4 regions of the Pseudoalteromonas sp. 2CM41L genome follow, and region 4 is predicted to be linked to each of the others. Evidence: predicted binding sites of a transcription regulator. Region 4 holds the regulator's gene; each other region holds the start of a gene.
The links. Region 4 encodes sigma-54, which starts transcription at its own class of promoters, with help from an activator protein. Its sites were predicted from a motif close to GTTGGCACGNNNNTNGNNT; they were not measured.
Positions count from the first base shown of each region.

Region 1: fliE (flagellar hook-basal body complex protein FliE) is a predicted target of sigma-54. The motif match lies at 1,439-1,457, and genes of this name have one in related genera.
Region 2: MTF64_RS13985 (LiaF domain-containing protein) is a predicted target of sigma-54. The motif match lies at 1,472-1,490, and genes of this name have one in related genera.
Region 3: dps (DNA starvation/stationary phase protection protein Dps) is a predicted target of sigma-54. The motif match lies at 2,076-2,094, and genes of this name have one in related genera.

Region 1 is NZ_JALNTN010000002.1:59,699-63,765, forward strand. It holds gene MTF64_RS03125 (sigma-54 dependent transcriptional regulator) at 1-1,327, shown strand, start outside; gene fliE (flagellar hook-basal body complex protein FliE) at 1,500-1,832, shown strand; gene fliF (flagellar basal-body MS-ring/collar protein FliF) at 1,853-3,568, shown strand; gene fliG (flagellar motor switch protein FliG) at 3,561-4,067, shown strand, end outside.
Region 2 is NZ_JALNTN010000012.1:52,483-56,549, reverse strand. It holds gene MTF64_RS13990 (VOC family protein) at 293-709, shown strand; gene MTF64_RS13985 (LiaF domain-containing protein) at 779-1,435, opposite strand; gene MTF64_RS13980 (BON domain-containing protein) at 1,753-2,319, shown strand; gene MTF64_RS13975 (YqaE/Pmp3 family membrane protein) at 2,385-2,543, shown strand; tRNA gene MTF64_RS13970 (tRNA-Ile) at 2,812-2,888, shown strand; gene MTF64_RS13965 (NACHT domain-containing protein) at 3,056-4,067, shown strand, end outside.
Region 3 is NZ_JALNTN010000006.1:55,329-59,395, forward strand. It holds gene MTF64_RS09620 (DUF2189 domain-containing protein) at 1-675, shown strand, start outside; gene MTF64_RS09625 (nucleoside-binding protein) at 765-1,544, opposite strand; gene dps (DNA starvation/stationary phase protection protein Dps) at 2,158-2,673, shown strand; gene MTF64_RS09635 (alkaline phosphatase PhoX) at 2,923-4,067, opposite strand, start outside.
Region 4 is NZ_JALNTN010000006.1:160,678-164,744, reverse strand. It holds gene rapZ (RNase adapter RapZ) at 14-859, opposite strand; gene MTF64_RS10150 (PTS sugar transporter subunit IIA) at 879-1,331, opposite strand; gene hpf (ribosome hibernation promoting factor) at 1,336-1,623, opposite strand; gene MTF64_RS10140 (RNA polymerase factor sigma-54) at 1,651-3,150, opposite strand; gene lptB (LPS export ABC transporter ATP-binding protein) at 3,220-3,945, opposite strand; gene lptA (lipopolysaccharide transport periplasmic protein LptA) at 3,942-4,067, opposite strand, start outside.

The sequences.
Region 1 (4,067 bases), on a different contig from region 4:
TAGTGCTGAGCAAGCCATGATCCAATTAAAAAAATCTGAGTTTTCATTAGTGGTCAGTGACGTGCAAATGGGCGCGATGAGCGGCCTAGATTTACTTAGAAGCATTAAGCTTAACTACCCAGATCTCCCCGTATTAATGATGACTGCCTATGCAACGATTGATGATGCAGTAGAGGCAATGCGCTTAGGCGCAATTGATTATATGGCTAAACCATTTGCCCCTGAGGTGCTTTTAAATATGGTTAGTCGGTATTTACCCGAAAAGCCAAAAGACACTGACGGCCCAATTGTTGCCGACCCAAGCAGTATTGCGCTTTTAGAACTGGCGAGCAAAGTGGCGCGCTCAGATGCAAGTGTTATGGTGCTAGGCCCTAGTGGCTCTGGTAAAGAAGTGTTAGCGCGCTACATTCACGATAAATCAAACCGATGCGATGCGCCTTTTGTGGCAATAAACTGTGCGGCTATTCCCGAAAACATGCTTGAAGCCACTTTATTTGGCTACGAAAAAGGCGCGTTTACCGGTGCAATACAAGCATGCCCAGGTAAATTTGAACAAGCCCAAGGCGGCACCATATTACTTGATGAAATAACCGAAATGGACTTGGGGCTGCAAGCTAAGCTATTACGGGTATTGCAAGAGCGTGAAGTTGAGCGTTTAGGTGCCCGAAAAACAATTTCACTCGATGTAAGAGTACTCGCAACCAGTAACCGCGACCTAAAAGAAGCCGTTGCAGATAATCAATTTAGAGAAGACTTATATTATCGCTTAAACGTATTTCCTCTAATGTGGCGACCGCTTTGTGATCGCCCAGGGGATATAATTGTATTGGCTAAGCATTTAATAGAGCGCCATTTAGTTAAAAGTAAAGAGCCGCTAGCAACGCTTGATAGTGCCGCTGAACAAAAATTACTAAGCCATGCATGGCCTGGTAATGTACGCGAGCTTGATAATGTAATTCAACGTGCGCTTATTTTGCGAACGGGCAATGTAATTGGCGAACAGGCCATTTTTATTGAAAACTTAATGCAAGCGCCAATTAACAGTACGCCTACACAGGAGATAGCGCCTGAACAAGCGAACACTCCCAGTGGCGCGTATTATGATGACAAAATAACGCCTGCAGAGGCGAGTAGCTCTCTGCCTAGTGTTGATACTGGCAGCTATAAAGATGAGCTAAAAGATAAAGAGCATAAAATAATATTAGAGACCCTAGCGCGCTGCCAAGGCAAACGTAAAGATGTTGCACAAACACTTGGGATCAGTCCGCGTACTTTACGTTATAAACTAGCGCAAATGCGCGATTTAGGTATTTCGCTGCCCGCATAACTTTATCCCTTTCTTCTATATAACCCTAAACTAACCACGCTTAGTTTAGGGTTGTCAAATCTCTGACTCTTAAAAATAATAGTTAACCTTATGTAATTAAAGGTTTATTTTTATGGCACACTTTGTGCTTTATTCCCTTTATGAACGTTAACTGCATTTGCCAGAGAAAATTATGAAAATTCAAAACAGCGCGCTATTTCAAGAAATGCAATCAATGGCTTTAGAAGCAGGCCATACAAATCAAATCAATAAGCTACCTACTCAAGCTCAGCCAACATCGTCTGCTCAATTTGGTGACTTACTAAGTGATGCATTAAACACGGTTAATGGCTTACAACAAGATGCTAAACAAAAAGTAGTGGCTGTTGAAATGGGTGATAGAAGTGTATCGCTTGCTGAGGCAATGATTGCCTCACAAAAATCGTCAGTGGCATTTGAGGCTACAGTACAAGTAAGAAATAAACTTGTTGAGTCATACCAAGAAATTATGAACATGCCTGTTTAAGTAGGTAGTGGAGAATTATTGTGGCGCAATCTAATCAATCAACAGATCTTGCTCTTGCTGGCGGCGGTATTGACCAAAGCGAAGATAACGAGCAACAAGAACAAAAGTCGGGCTACTTAAGCGCCTTAAATGGTGTTGATGTGCTTCGCCAAGTCACCCTTATTATTGCGCTGGCTATTTGTTTAGCTATTGCTATATTTGTGATTATTTGGGCACGTCAGCCAGACATGCGTCCGCTGGGTAAAATGCCAACAGAAGAGCTGATCCAAACCCTTGATTTTTTAGATGCACAAAAAATTGACTACGAGCTAGATGGCAACGTAATTTCGGTTGATGAAAGCGAGTATCAAAACATTAAATTGCTAATGGCCCGTGAAGGCCTAGAGCAAGGTCCTACCTCAGGCACCGATATCATAATGCAAGATATGGGCTTTGGTGTTAGCCAACGATTAGAGCGTGAACGTTTAAAACATGGCCGCGAGCAACAACTTGCCCGCACCATAGAAGAATTAAACAACGTAACACGCGCTAAAGTTTTATTAGCCATTCCAAAAGAAAACGTATTTGCACGCAGAGAAAAAAAGCCATCAGCCACAGTGGTATTAACTCTTAAGCGCGGCAGAATGCTTGATGGCGAAGAAATTGACTCAGTGGTTGATATGATTGCCTCTGCAGTACAGGGGCTTGAGCCTTCACGTGTTACGGTAACAGATCAAAACGGTCGCTTACTTAATTCAGGTTCACAAGATTCATTAGCAGCACGCTCTCGTAAAGAGTACGACATTGAAAGAAAGCGTGAGCAAGAGTATTTAGAGAAAATAGACAGTATTCTTATTCCTGTAGTCGGCTTGGGTAACTACACGGCGCAAGTTGATTTAAATATGGACTTTAGCTCAGTAGAAGAAACACAAAAGCGCTACAACCCAGACTTACCAGCAGTAAGAAGCGAAACCACATTTGAAGAGAACAACATTGGTGGCTTAGCGGTAGGTATCCCTGGGGCACTCACTAATCAACCACCTATGAATTCAACTATTCCAGAAGTGGCAGGTCAAGGTAATGCTGGTACGGCAACGAACCCAAGCCGAGTGCATAAAGAGGCTACACGTAACTTTGAGCTAGACACCACCATTTCGCATAAGCGCCAACAAACAGGGGTTATTCGCAGAATTAGCGTCTCGGTTGCCGTTGATTATGTGCCAAAAGTAGGTGAAAACGGCGAAACAACCATGGCGCCGCGCTCGGTAGAGGCTTTGTCAAATATACGTCGCCTATTACAAGGTGGGGTAGGCTTTGATATGCAACGCGGCGATGCATTAGAGGTGGTAACTGTGCCATTTGTACGCGAAGCAGTTGATTTAGATTTAGAAGTACCGCTGTGGGAGCAGGACTGGTTTATGAAAATCGTCCGCTTAGTACTGGGTGCGCTGGTTATTATTGTGCTTATTATGGCAGTTGTTAAGCCTATGCTTAAACGCTTAATATACCCAGATGATACGCTCGAAGAGTACGATGAAGATGCATTAAGCTCTGGGGTGGATATTGGCGATAGCACGCTAGATATGCTAAATAAAGACTTTGATTCTGCTTCTGTAGGCTTCTCAAGCGATGGTACACTACAGCTGCCAGATTTACATGGCGACGAAGATTTGCTTAAAGCGGTAAGAGCACTTGTAGCGAACGAACCTGAACTCTCATCACAAGTAGTGAAAGCGTGGTTAACAGAAGATGACTGATCAAGAACAAAAACAACTCCCGCCAGCGTTTGATGTTGACAAGTTAGATGGCGTAGATAAAGCCGCGATTCTTTTATTGAGCTTATCTGAAGAAGACGCAGCGCAAATACTTAAACACTTAGAGCCTAAGCAAGTGCAAAAAGTGGGTATGGCAATGGCTGCGCTAGATGACTTGTCACAATCTAAAATAAGCGCAGTTCACAATTTATTTATAGAACAAATACAAAGCTTTAGTACAATTGGCTTCCAGTCAGAAGACTTTATTAAAAAGGCGCTTACCGCCGCATTAGGTGAAGATAAAGCAGCTAGTTTAATAGACCAAATTGTAATGGGCTCGGGCGCTAAAGGCTTAGATTCACTTAAATGGATGGACTCAAAGCAAGTTGCCAATATTATTCGTAATGAGCACCCGCAAATTCAAACTATTGTTTTATCGTATTTAGAGCCTGAGCAATCGGCAGAAATCCTAGCGCAATTTCCTGAAAAAGTGCGCCTAGAT
Region 2 (4,067 bases), on a different contig from region 4:
CATGTAAATTTATTCGCATCTAAGGCATGTTGGCGTGTATGGATTGAAATTTGTTCAACCAAAGGGCAACTTAATCACAGCCATGATGCAAAGCTTCCGCGTCCTGCTCACGCCCCTTACCTACATCCATGTAGGCAAAGCTTCCGTGTCCTGCTAGCAAACATACTGTTGTAAAAATTAATCTTACAAGGGCAATACACGCCAATAATACTAAAAAGTAAAAAAAGTGCTTTACCTAAAGTTAGCTTGAGGTTTTATCTTGTGTTTAAGCAATCAACTAGGGTAAATAATAATGAAATTAGAACACGTACATTTAGTAGTAAACGATATAAATGCCATGCTTAAATTTTACCAAGCAGCCTTTCCTTATTGGTCAATTAGAAGTGAAGGGCATAACACCTGGTATGGCAAACCTAAGCGCTGGGTACATTTTGGCGACGATAACCATTACATTGCTATAAGCGATAATGGCGAGCATAAAAACAGAGATTTGACAGGGCACCAAGTCGGGCTGGCTCACTTTGCCTACGTTACAAACAACCTAGACGCTGTTATACAGCGCTTAAAACACGCCGGATTTAGCATTGATAAAGAGGGTGCAGAAAACCCATTTAGAAAAAACGCATATTACTTAGACCCTGCAGGATTCGAGGTTGAGTTTGTGCAGTATATGAGTGACATTCCAAGCGAGCGTAATAACGACTTATAAAATAGGCATAAATAACGGTGTAGAAAAGCGCATACTATGGCTTTTCTACCCATTGTGTTTTTACCCGTATTATTTATTACTCACCCCAAGCTGGGCCTTTAAATCATTAGCAAAACTCACAAATTTTTCTTTAATGGTGCGTTTAACTTTTACCTCCACCGAACCTAAAACTGTTTTACCTTCTAGGTTAATTGTGGGGCCTTGACGCTTATTAAGCGACACCGTTTTGTTTTCAAAACTACCTAATATACAAAACATTTTAGAAACTACATTAACGTGCTCTGGTACGTAAATTTCTTCGCTGCCAAAAATACAATTTACATGCACGGTAACATGTTGGTGGGCAAAAATAGCATCAGTAAAATCTAAAACAATCGACCCCATATAGTTTTGAATGTAAATATCTTTAGGCACCACCCATTGGCCGCTACGCTCGCTTGAGCCTAAAATGCTTCGCAGTGTTAAGTTTTCTTCATCCGCTTGTTGGGCGCTGTAGTTAGGGGCAAATTGCGTTTGCTTTTGAGCACTGTACTGGGTATCTGTAGTAAGGGTTAAATCCTCTACTAAATTAAGTAACGCAGTATTTTCGATTGCTTCCATTGCACTGTCTAAGCGCCTTTCAAAGGCTTCAGCTGAAATAACGCCATGGCTGTAGTTATAAATAAGTTGGTCTATCACTTGTTCGCGAACTTGCTCTATTGGGCGGTCTTCAATTTTTACAGACATGGGAATAATCCTTTTTATATGAGTTACCACTTTACATAGCAAGTGCTGTACCAAAATTTAACTACCTATATATCAATGGCTTATTATTTTTATAGCGCCGCTTAATTTATTATATTAACGATAGATTAACCAAAACAGCAATATAATCGTTATTTTCACCACTTAAGAAAGTTTTACCTAATAGCCTGTAAATGTTTACTCGGAGGTATTTTTATTTATACCCAATGAAATAGCTAACTCCATGAATTTAAAGTGTTAATAAAGTTGGCCTAAAGCTCGCATACATAAAAGTGTCTTTAATCAAAAGGAGAAAGATTATGAAAACATTCAACAAATCTATGATTGCGGCTTTAGTTCTAGGTACTACAGCTATGGGTGCTCAAGCGGGCACTTGGGAAAATGAAAGTAAAGATGCTTGGATTGATGGTAAGGCAGAAACAGTGCTTCTTATGAACACTAATCTAAACAACTTTGACATTAACACTGATGTAAAAAATGGCAAGGTAGTACTTACAGGTAAAGTAAACAGCGACCTTGATAAAGAGCTAGCTGAAGAACTTGTAATTAGCCTAGATGGCGTATCTGATGTAGAAAACAACCTAACTGTTGTGAAAAACATGGATATGGACGACAAAGATCGTGACACTATGGATGATGATGATAACGACTTAACTGACGCTAAAATCACCACAGTAATTACTACACGTTTCTTATTTGACTCAGAAGTTGACGGTACAGATATCGACGTTGATACCGACAACGGTATAGTAAAACTTAAAGGTTCTGTTGAAACAGAAGCTGAAAAGCAGTTAGCAGTAAAAATTGCTAAAAATGCTGAAGATGTTCGTGACGTAGTAGATGAACTAACTATTGTTGCTGAATAATACACTATACTAAAAAGCCCAGCTTAGCTGGGCTTTTTGCTTGTCATTTTTAAAGGAGCTATATCATGGATATCATTCGTATAATACTGTCGATTTTATTACCGCCACTGGGTGTATTTTTACAAGTTGGTTTAGGTATGCACTTTTGGCTAAATATTTTACTAACTTTACTAGGTTACTTCCCTGGTTTAATTCACGCTATCTACATTATTGCTAAAAAATAATGTGTGGTGTGTTCAATGTGAGCCGGCCACTTTTTTATAGTTATTAAAATTGTAAAAAAGCGGCTTACATACTTCTGCGTTTATTTTCTGTTATTTCCTGCCTATTTGCATGCAAAAAGATTACTATTTAAGCAGTCAGCTTACTGATTGTTAAAATAAAGGTTTTTGCTAGTGACAAGCCTTAAAAAACTTTTTATACTGCAACCCGCTTTAGTCGCTCAGTGGCTAAACGCTTCAAAAATTAACTACCTCGTAGTTATACAAAGTTGGCCCCTTAGCTCAGTTGGTTAGAGCACACGACTCATAATCGTTAGGTCCCCAGTTCGAGTCTGGGAGGGGCCACCACTTTTCAAAGCTTCCCAAGTAAATAACTACTAACAGAAATTACCCTGTGCTACCTCTGTGCTACTTTTCATTATAGTAATATATAAATACTTTTTCTAAGTTGTTTTGTATATCGATAGATAAGTAGATGCTAGACTGCGATAAAGTTACTAACATGGATGTGTCGTATGAACCAATTTGATATTAATGATAAAGACATAGAAAAAAAATTAACTTCTCTAAAAGAAAATGAATTAAGTCAATCAGTACTAGTTCCGTTATTGAAGGAAGTCTACTCTACTCGTGTCGAGTTTACTGGGGGAGTCTATGAAAAAGGAAGAGATATAATCATCTATAAGAAGGATGAACTTGGTGAATTAGAGCCTATCGCTGTACAAGTAAAAAAAATATCTCCCTCTGCAAATTCCCAAACTAGATCATTTCAGCAGTTGCTTAATCAACTCTCACAAGCTAAAGACGAACCTATTATTGACCCTGAGACATCTCTTGAAGTTGATGTAAAAAAAGTGATATTTGTCACACCTTTTCTTCTAGAGCAAAAAGTCATAGATACCCATAAAGGAGCTTTTAAAAAAGCTAAATTAGAAGGTATAACGATCATTGATGGGTTTAAGTTAATAGGGCTGTTGAAAGCAAAAGCTCCATTTTTGCTTAACTCGTTACTTGAAAATAAACAGATCTTAAAAAGCTATGTTAGCCCTAAGTTGACAAATGATTTGCTTATGAAAGCCTTGAACATGGGTACAGGCAAAAAGGTTTGCGATATTTACTGCGATATAGACTTTACCTTTGGAAATAATCGTAGTGCATTAGATCAACATAAGAAAATTGAACCTAAAAAAGCTGTAAAGATAGAAAGAGTATCTTCCAAGTACTTTTCTAAGTTTTGTGCACGCTTTAAGTCAATGGAAGTAGCATCAGGCATTACAATTTTAGATTGTAATGAAATCAATCTTGCTAAGAAAAAGTTTGAAAAAGCGATATCTTTAGAAAGTGAAGATAAGGCTCATCGTAAAAATATAAGCACTTATAAAAGAGAGATCAAAGAGTTAAGTTCTGACGAAATATTTACAAAATATAATTCATTAAAGATAGATGTGAGCGCTATTCTAACTCTGATTAAGAGCGATCCAGCTCTTCTTGAGGAGCATGCTTTTAAAGAACAAGAAGATGAATTGT
Region 3 (4,067 bases), 110 kb from region 4:
AAAGACATGACCCGTGCGCCCATATTGAGCCTTATTTACGGGGTAATATTTACCCTTATTCCTGTTGCTATTGTTTACTGGGCAATGTTTACAGGTACATATTTAGTAATACTGCCTGCAACCGTGGCGTTTGCATTAATAGGCCCAGCCTTTGCGGCAGGCCTTTATGATGTAGCATGGGAGCTTGAAAAAGGTCATAAACCCACACTTAGCCACTCTATAAAGTCGATGTTTAGAAACCCAGTAGGCGAATGGGGCTTTGCAATAATGCTAATGGTTATCATGATTGCTTGGATGCGTTTAGCCGCGCTTGTGCATGCTTTGTATCCTAGCCACGCCAATCCCACCTTTGAAGAGTTATCGGCGTTTTTAACGTTAGGCAGCATAATAGGAGGGGTATTACTGGTGACTGTATTTTCGCTTTCTGCTTTTGCTCCACAAATAATGATGGAGCGCCGAGTAGATATTATGACCGCTGTAATCAGCTCTATGAACGCTGTAAAAACTAACTTTGCCGCTATGGTGGTATGGTCAATTTGTATATTTTTATTGGTAGCTGTTGGTTTTGCTACCGGCGCCACGGGCTTTATTGTAATTATGCCTTTGCTTAGTTACGCCAGTTGGCATGCTTATATTGCAGTTATTAAAACCAAAAAACCTCGCGGTTACGAGTAACAACCAACCACTTAAAGTTCCAACCACACTGACTAAAAATAGCGCCAAAAGGCGCTATTTTTTTATTAACCTAGCAAAGCAAGCTTTGCTTAAAATACCCAAATAGCATGTAAAAAGGGCTGGTTTTCTATTTTATTAGTCCCTAACTTGTTGTACCAATAGCGCCACTCTACCCCTACCATCAACTGCTGCGGGTTTAAATTAAAGTTTTGCCCTACATCCCAATGCACAGCGGGTTGAGCAAGCAACCACTCATTAACTTTATTGCCTAGTTCGTCATCACGCCCAGAAATATATTCTACGTGGCCGGTAAAATAAAATGCTTGGCTAGCTAGTGTAAAAGGAGCACCCCATGCAAGGTCTATAAAAATGCTGTTGTCTTGCTTGGCTAGCTGATCTTTTTGCACGCCGCCATTGGCATCAATATAACCTGCAAATGTAGTTGTTAAAAAATCAAAGCCTGGGGCATCCCAGCTGAGCTTGATGCCTGGGGTGTATTTCATTAACCCCTCTTCACCGGCGTTTATACCAAACACTAAACCTGTGTCTTTTATTGCACCATAACGCACAGAGGTATCAAAGGCTTTTGATAAGCTAAGTGTTGTGTACCACTCGCCATATATACCCGTATCTTGAAAACCATCACTAAGGCTGTCGTTTAAAAAGTCGATAAAAAAGTAGTTATCACCTAAGTCATGCTCTGAGGCATGCTCTATGGTGTAGGTGCGTGTAAATGACGACTCCCCGGTAAAGGGATTTAAGGCATCGCCAAAATTTGTGTGAAGCTGTGTGACGCTCCAATTTTCTGCTAGTGCTGAGTGAGACAAAAGCAGTATAGATGTTGTAAACAGTGTTTTTAAAAAATTCATGATTTATTTACATAACCCCAATTAAAATGCGGCAGGAGTATATCAGTGAGCATTCACCAACTAAAGAGATTAAATAAGTACAAAGGCTGATTTTTAAAATCTAAGCAGTAAAGCCCAGTAGCGCGGCTTTAAAAGAGCTGCGTTAGCCCTGTATAAAACACCTGAATTAATCATTACGCAGGTAATAAATAAGCGCCTTTATATTTTATATACCCTTGCTTAGCTTATTTACTGGGTTTTATTTAGAGGTTGTAGCACGTGCAATATTAAGGTGAGCTTTTAAAGGCAATTTAATAACGGCGTGAATTGTAAGGCTAGATACTTTAGGTAGCTGTATTACACAGACTATGCTTTACTAAAACATAAACAAATTTCAACTCTTTCGATAAACAGCCACAGCTTTTTTACTACTGTGCACAATTTACAAAAATAAGTGCATAAAATTCATATTCTACGCCTCTCCCTTTTTAACCCTACGTACCCAAGTAAAAACAAAACATTAAATATCAACAACTTAAACAAATAAACTTGGTAGGCATAGGCTTTGCTTCATGTATTGCAAGTTAAATGGTAGCAATGGCTACATACAACAAATTACACAACGGGAGACATTATGAGTAACTCACAACACCCAATTGAATTTACAGCCCCAGGTATGGATAACGAATCAGCAAAAAAAACAATTGAAACACTCGATAACCGACTCGTAGCGCTTTTAGACTTACAACTTACTTTAAAGCATATTCACTGGAATGTAGTAGGCCCAAGCTTTATTGGTGTGCATGAAATGTTAGACCCACAAGTCGATGCTATTCGCGAAATGACCGACACCATCGCAGAGCGTATTGCTACATTAGGTGGTACGCCACAAGGTACACCTAAGTCAATTGTAGATCGCCGCACATGGGAAGAATACTCATTAGGTAAAGCCTTTGTAGTAGAACATTTAGGTGCATTAGACAAAGTATACAGTGGCGTAAACGCCGACCACCGCAAAGCCATTAGCACGCTGTCTGAATTAGACCCAGTATCAGAGGATATGATCACCAGCCAGCTAGGTGACTTAGAGCAGTTTCAATGGTTTGTACGTGCACACATTGAATCGTCTGCAGGTAAACTAAATCATTAATTTATTACCCACTTTGCCATACAAGGAATGTTAATAAGAGTTAAAGGACTAATAAAGATACAAGGAGACGTTACATAAGTAGGTACAGGATGAAGTGCAAACTACAAGGACCCGTTGCTTATTACATAAAGGATGTAGTAAATGCACCAAGGATGATTAAAGCTTGCTAACGGATTTGGTAATTCTACAAGGATTGTTAAAATGCAAACGCTTAGCATACCTATACTAAGCGTTTGTATTTTTACCACTTTAAAGCTTAAAACTATCCCAAGGACCAGTAATAGCCAACGTTTTAGTTGGCATGTATACGTTTACAAACAAGGTTTGCCCGTCAGGTGAAAAACACGCCCCAGCAAGCTCTGTTTGCGCATGCAATTTAGCAAAGTTATACACCTCTCCTTTAGGTGTTACCCCGCGTAAATGGTTATTCACCGTGTCTGTGTATTGATCCTCACATACAATTAAATGCCCGTTAGGCGCTACCGTTAAATTATCACCAAAGTTGTATAACGACTCGTTTGTACTTTCTACAAATAGTTGTATTTTACCAGGCTCATTTTGCTCTAACTCAGTGCCTTCGTTTTTTGAAGGTGTGTACTTCATTACCTGACCTAACTGCTTTTTGCCCCCATTAGTACAGCAAAAATAAAGCTCATTTTTACCCCAATGTATTCCCTCTCCTCGTGCAAATAAGGCTGCACCTTTTTTATAACCTTGCTTACGTAGGTCATCATTTGGGCTTTTAGGGTCTGTGAGCGTTATCCATTCAACTAAAAGGTCGCTGTGTAGTGGCATGGCCGGTGAATCCCAATTTCGGCTATCAAACTGAGGCTGGTTTTTAATTACCATAGCTTGCAATGTGCCGCCTTTATTTAACTTATCGCGATGATGAGGAATAAACCGATAAAACAAACTATCGCCTCTATCTTCAGTTAAATAAACAATACCAGTTTGTGGGTCTATTGCTGCGGCTTCATGATTAAAGCGGCCCATATCATATAATGGCTCTGGCTTAACTAAGCCTTTGGCGCTGGCTGGTACTTCAAAAATGTAACCGTGAGATTGAGACAAGCCATCACTTTTATCCATAACGGTTTCTTCGCAGGTTAGCCAACTGCCCCATGGCGTTACACCACCTGAGCAGTTTCTTATTGTGCCACACAGCGATAAATACTCTTGCTCTCGTTTTTGCTCTTTTAAGTTATAAATAATATGGCTAGTACCCCCAGGCAAAGCTACACCATTTTTAAATGAATCATAGGCTAAGGGGGTTTTGTGATTACTAATTAAATCAGATGCATTATTAATGTGTTTAGGCTGTAACTCATGGTTACGTATAAGGGCTACGCGTTCGTTATCTAATGCAATACAACCCATGCCATCGGCACGGTCGG
Region 4 (4,067 bases):
TATTATTTTAAGGTTACTTTTCTTGCTCACGATGACGAATTTTGACATTCGGATGCGTCATAGCAAAGCTCTCACCAATGGCTTGCGCTAAATAAACCGAGCGATGTTGACCACCAGTACAGCCAATTGCAATAGTGAGGTAACTACGGTTATTGCGCTCTAAGTGTGGCAGCCAAGTTTGTACAAAGGTTTGAATTTGCCAAGTGAATTTTTGCACTATGCTGTGATTTGCCAAAAAATCTTTTACTGGTTGATCAAGGCCCGTAAGCGGTTTGAGTTCAGGCTCCCAGTGGGGGTTTGGCAAAAAGCGAGCATCAAAAACATAATCAGCTTCTTTAGGTATGCCGTGTTTAAAGCCAAACGATTCAAACGTTACAATAAGTTGCTTATCTTTTTTACCCAGTATTTTTTCGCGAATTGACTCTGCTAATTGGTGCACACTTAAATCGGTGGTATCTAGCATAAAGTCAGCGCGCGTTACGAGTACATCAAGCAGTTCTTTTTCTTTTTTTATTGCTAAATCAAGCGGCAGCGAATCGATGGATAAAGGGTGTAATCTGCGTGTTTCTGAAAAACGTTTGATCAGTGTTTGATCATCACTATCTAAATAAAACAGTGTGGGTTTAGCAAAGTCAGGAAGGTACTCGAGAATATCGTTAAATTCGTCTTGTTCTTTGGGGATATTACGAACATCTATACTAACGGCTATTTTGTCATAGTTATCTGAAACACTTCGCACTAAAGAGGGCAGTAAGTTGACCGGAATATTATCTACGCAATAATAGCCTAAATCTTCAACCACGCGTAAAGCAACCGACTTACCTGAACCAGAACGGCCGCTTATGATAATTAACTCCATTTATAGCCCTTAGTATTTACTACGATTGATCAACAATTACTTGATACAGCTCTGCATCGGTTTTAGCACTACGCAGCTGTTTACAAAATTCTTTGTTGCTCAGTTTATCAGCTATGGTTGCCAGAGTCTTTAGGTGCTGTTGGTTATCGCCATCTGGTACGATGAGTGCAACAAAAATATCAACAGGGCAGTTATCAATAGCATCAAAGTTAACAGGCGTGTCGCTAACAAGTACTAAAGCCAGCGGCTCTTCTACGCCACCCATTCTGCCATGAGGAATGGCGATACCCCGGCCAATACCAGTACTGCCTAGCTTTTCTCTGCTTGCCAGCGCATTAAGAATATCTTGTTGTGGTAAGTAGGGGAGCTTTTCATGAGCTAGCTCACTGATAAACTCTAAAATTCTTTTTTTACTACTAAAAAGGACCGCAGCTTTGCTGCAGTCCTGGCATACTAATGTACTTAATTTCATAATATTAGTGTCTAGCAAGCTTCTCTTTATGTTTTATGACTTGACGATCGAGCTTGTCAATCAACGAGTCTATAGCGGCATACATATCTTGGTGCTCTGTTGAGGCAAATAAATCTGCGCCACTTACATGAATAGTCGCTTCTGCTTTTTGGTTGAGTTTTTCTACATCGAGAATGACATGCACATTGCTAATATGATCTGAGTGCCTTTCTAGCTTTGCAAATTTATTATTTACATAGTCTCTAAGTGAATCAGTTACTTCTACGTGACGACCAGTTAGGTTTAGTTGCATAAGCATTTCCTCTTTGTTTTTTACGTCTTATATCAAACTCTTTCTCTGATTTGACGGTGGAATAGCTAGCGATTCACGGTATTTTGCTATTGTGCGTCTAGCTACTTTAATTCCTTGCTCTGCCAATATATCCGCAATTTTACTATCACTCAATGGTTTAGCTGAGTTTTCCGCGGCAATTAGCTTTTTAATTAGGGCACGTATTGCGGTTGATGAACACTCTCCGCCGTTTTCAGTGCTTACGTGGCTTGAGAAAAAATACTTAAGCTCAAAAATACCACGTGGCGTATGCATATATTTTTGCGTGGTAACACGCGAAATTGTCGATTCATGCATTTCTACCATTTCAGCAACATCGTTTAAAACCATTGGCTTCATGGCTTCGGGGCCATGTTCAAAAAATGCCTGTTGCTGTTTTACAATACAGTTTGTTACTTTGAGCAGCGTGTCGTTTCTGCTTTCAAGGCTTTTTATAAACCATTTAGCTTCTTGTAAGTGAGAGCGAATAAACTGGCTATCACCACTTGATTTTACGGTACGTGACATAGCTGCGTACTGACTATTTACGCGTATTTTTGGCATGCTATCTGGATTTAGCTCTACCACCCAGCGGCCTTTTATTTTTTTAACCGACACATCCGGTATTACATACTCCGACTCTTCCCTTACTATTGTATCTGCAGGTTTTGGGTTGAGGGTATGTATTAGGGTCATGACCTCTTTAAGCTCGTCTTCTTTAAGCTTAGTCTTTTTCATTAATGTACGATAGTCGCGTGCCGCTAATAGATCAATGTGATCGGTTAAGATCATTTTAGTTTGTTCTATAAAAGGGGTGTCTTTATCAAACTGGTTTAGCTGAATGCACAAGCACTCTTGTAAACTGCGCGCGGCTATACCTACAGGGTCAAATAGCTGAATACGTTTTAAAACGGCTTCTATTTCATCAAGTTCAACTTCAACTTCGTCATCGTTTTCTTGGTTAAAGCTTTCTAAAATTTCTTCGCAACTTAGCGTTAAAATACCCGAGTCATCTACAGCTTCTACAATGGCAATAGCAATGGCTTCGTCAGTTGGGCTAAAAGGAGTAAGCTGAAGCTGCCACATTAAATACTCATGTAGCGTTTCAGTAGAGGCACCTTGATAAATAGACTCATCTTCTGGCATTGGGCCTGAGGATGCCGCAGGGGCTGCGCTCATGTACTCATCCCAAGTTACATCCATTGCCATATCATCGCTAACGGTGTCTTTATTTAAAGCTTCGCCACTGTCTTGCTCGTACTCGCTGGTTGTATCGTCAGCCGATGCGCTTACGGTTACATCATCCGTATCTGCTTTTTGTTCATTTTTTCCAGCCGACTCTTCCGTGTAATCTTGCTCTTCTACTTCTAATAGCGGGTTGCTATCAAGTGCTTCTTGTATTTCTTGCTGGAGATCCAATGTACTGAGCTGCAGCAAGCGAATCGCTTGTTGCAATTGTGGAGTCATTGTAAGTTGCTGGCCCATGCGCAGCTGTAATGATTGCCTCATGTATCTCTAACAATCCTTTTATGTTGTTATAATTAATATTAGCAGATGCTTGTAGGTGTGGCTTAAATGTTACAGCCTAAATTGCTCGCCTAAATAAACATCGCGTACAGTTTTGTCATTTAATACGTGTTCTGGGGTACCAGATGCAATTAGCTCCCCATGAGAAACAATGTAGGCTTTTTCACAAACATCAAGGGTTTCTCTTACATTGTGATCGGTAATTAATACGCCAATGCCACGGTTTTTAAGATGTTCTATTATTTTCTTTATATCTAACACTGAAATCGGATCAACACCAGCAAAAGGCTCATCCAATAAAATAAATTTGGGGTTCGCTGCCAGTGCTCTGGCAATTTCTACACGGCGGCGTTCACCACCAGAAAGCGCCATACCTTGGCTATCGCGAATATGCTGAATACTAAATTCATCAAGTAAGTTGTTAAGCGTTTCTTCTCGCGCGGCTTTATTGAGCTCTTTACGCGTTTCTAAAATAGCCATTAGGTTTTGATAAACTGTCAGCTTTCTAAATATTGATGACTCTTGCGGCAAATAGCCAATGCCTAAGCGGGCGCGGCTGTGCATAGGTAATAACGTAATGTCGTTATCATCAATAGAAATTTTACCTTTGTCGCTAGGTACTAACCCTACAATCATGTAAAAGGTGGTGGTTTTACCTGCGCCATTAGGGCCCAATAAGCCAACAATGCTGCCGGCTTCTACTTCAAGGCCTACATTTTTTACAACTTGGCGGCCTTTATAGCTTTTTGCTAATAGTTCTGCTTTTAAGGTGCTCATGGTTGACCTTCGTTACCTGTTTTTTCTTTAATTTTTGCTTCAACAGGCACTAAAATTGTGTGGACACGATCCGTGGAGTTTTCGTCTTTTTCTGCGCTAATAAGCTGCTGCTGCATATCGTA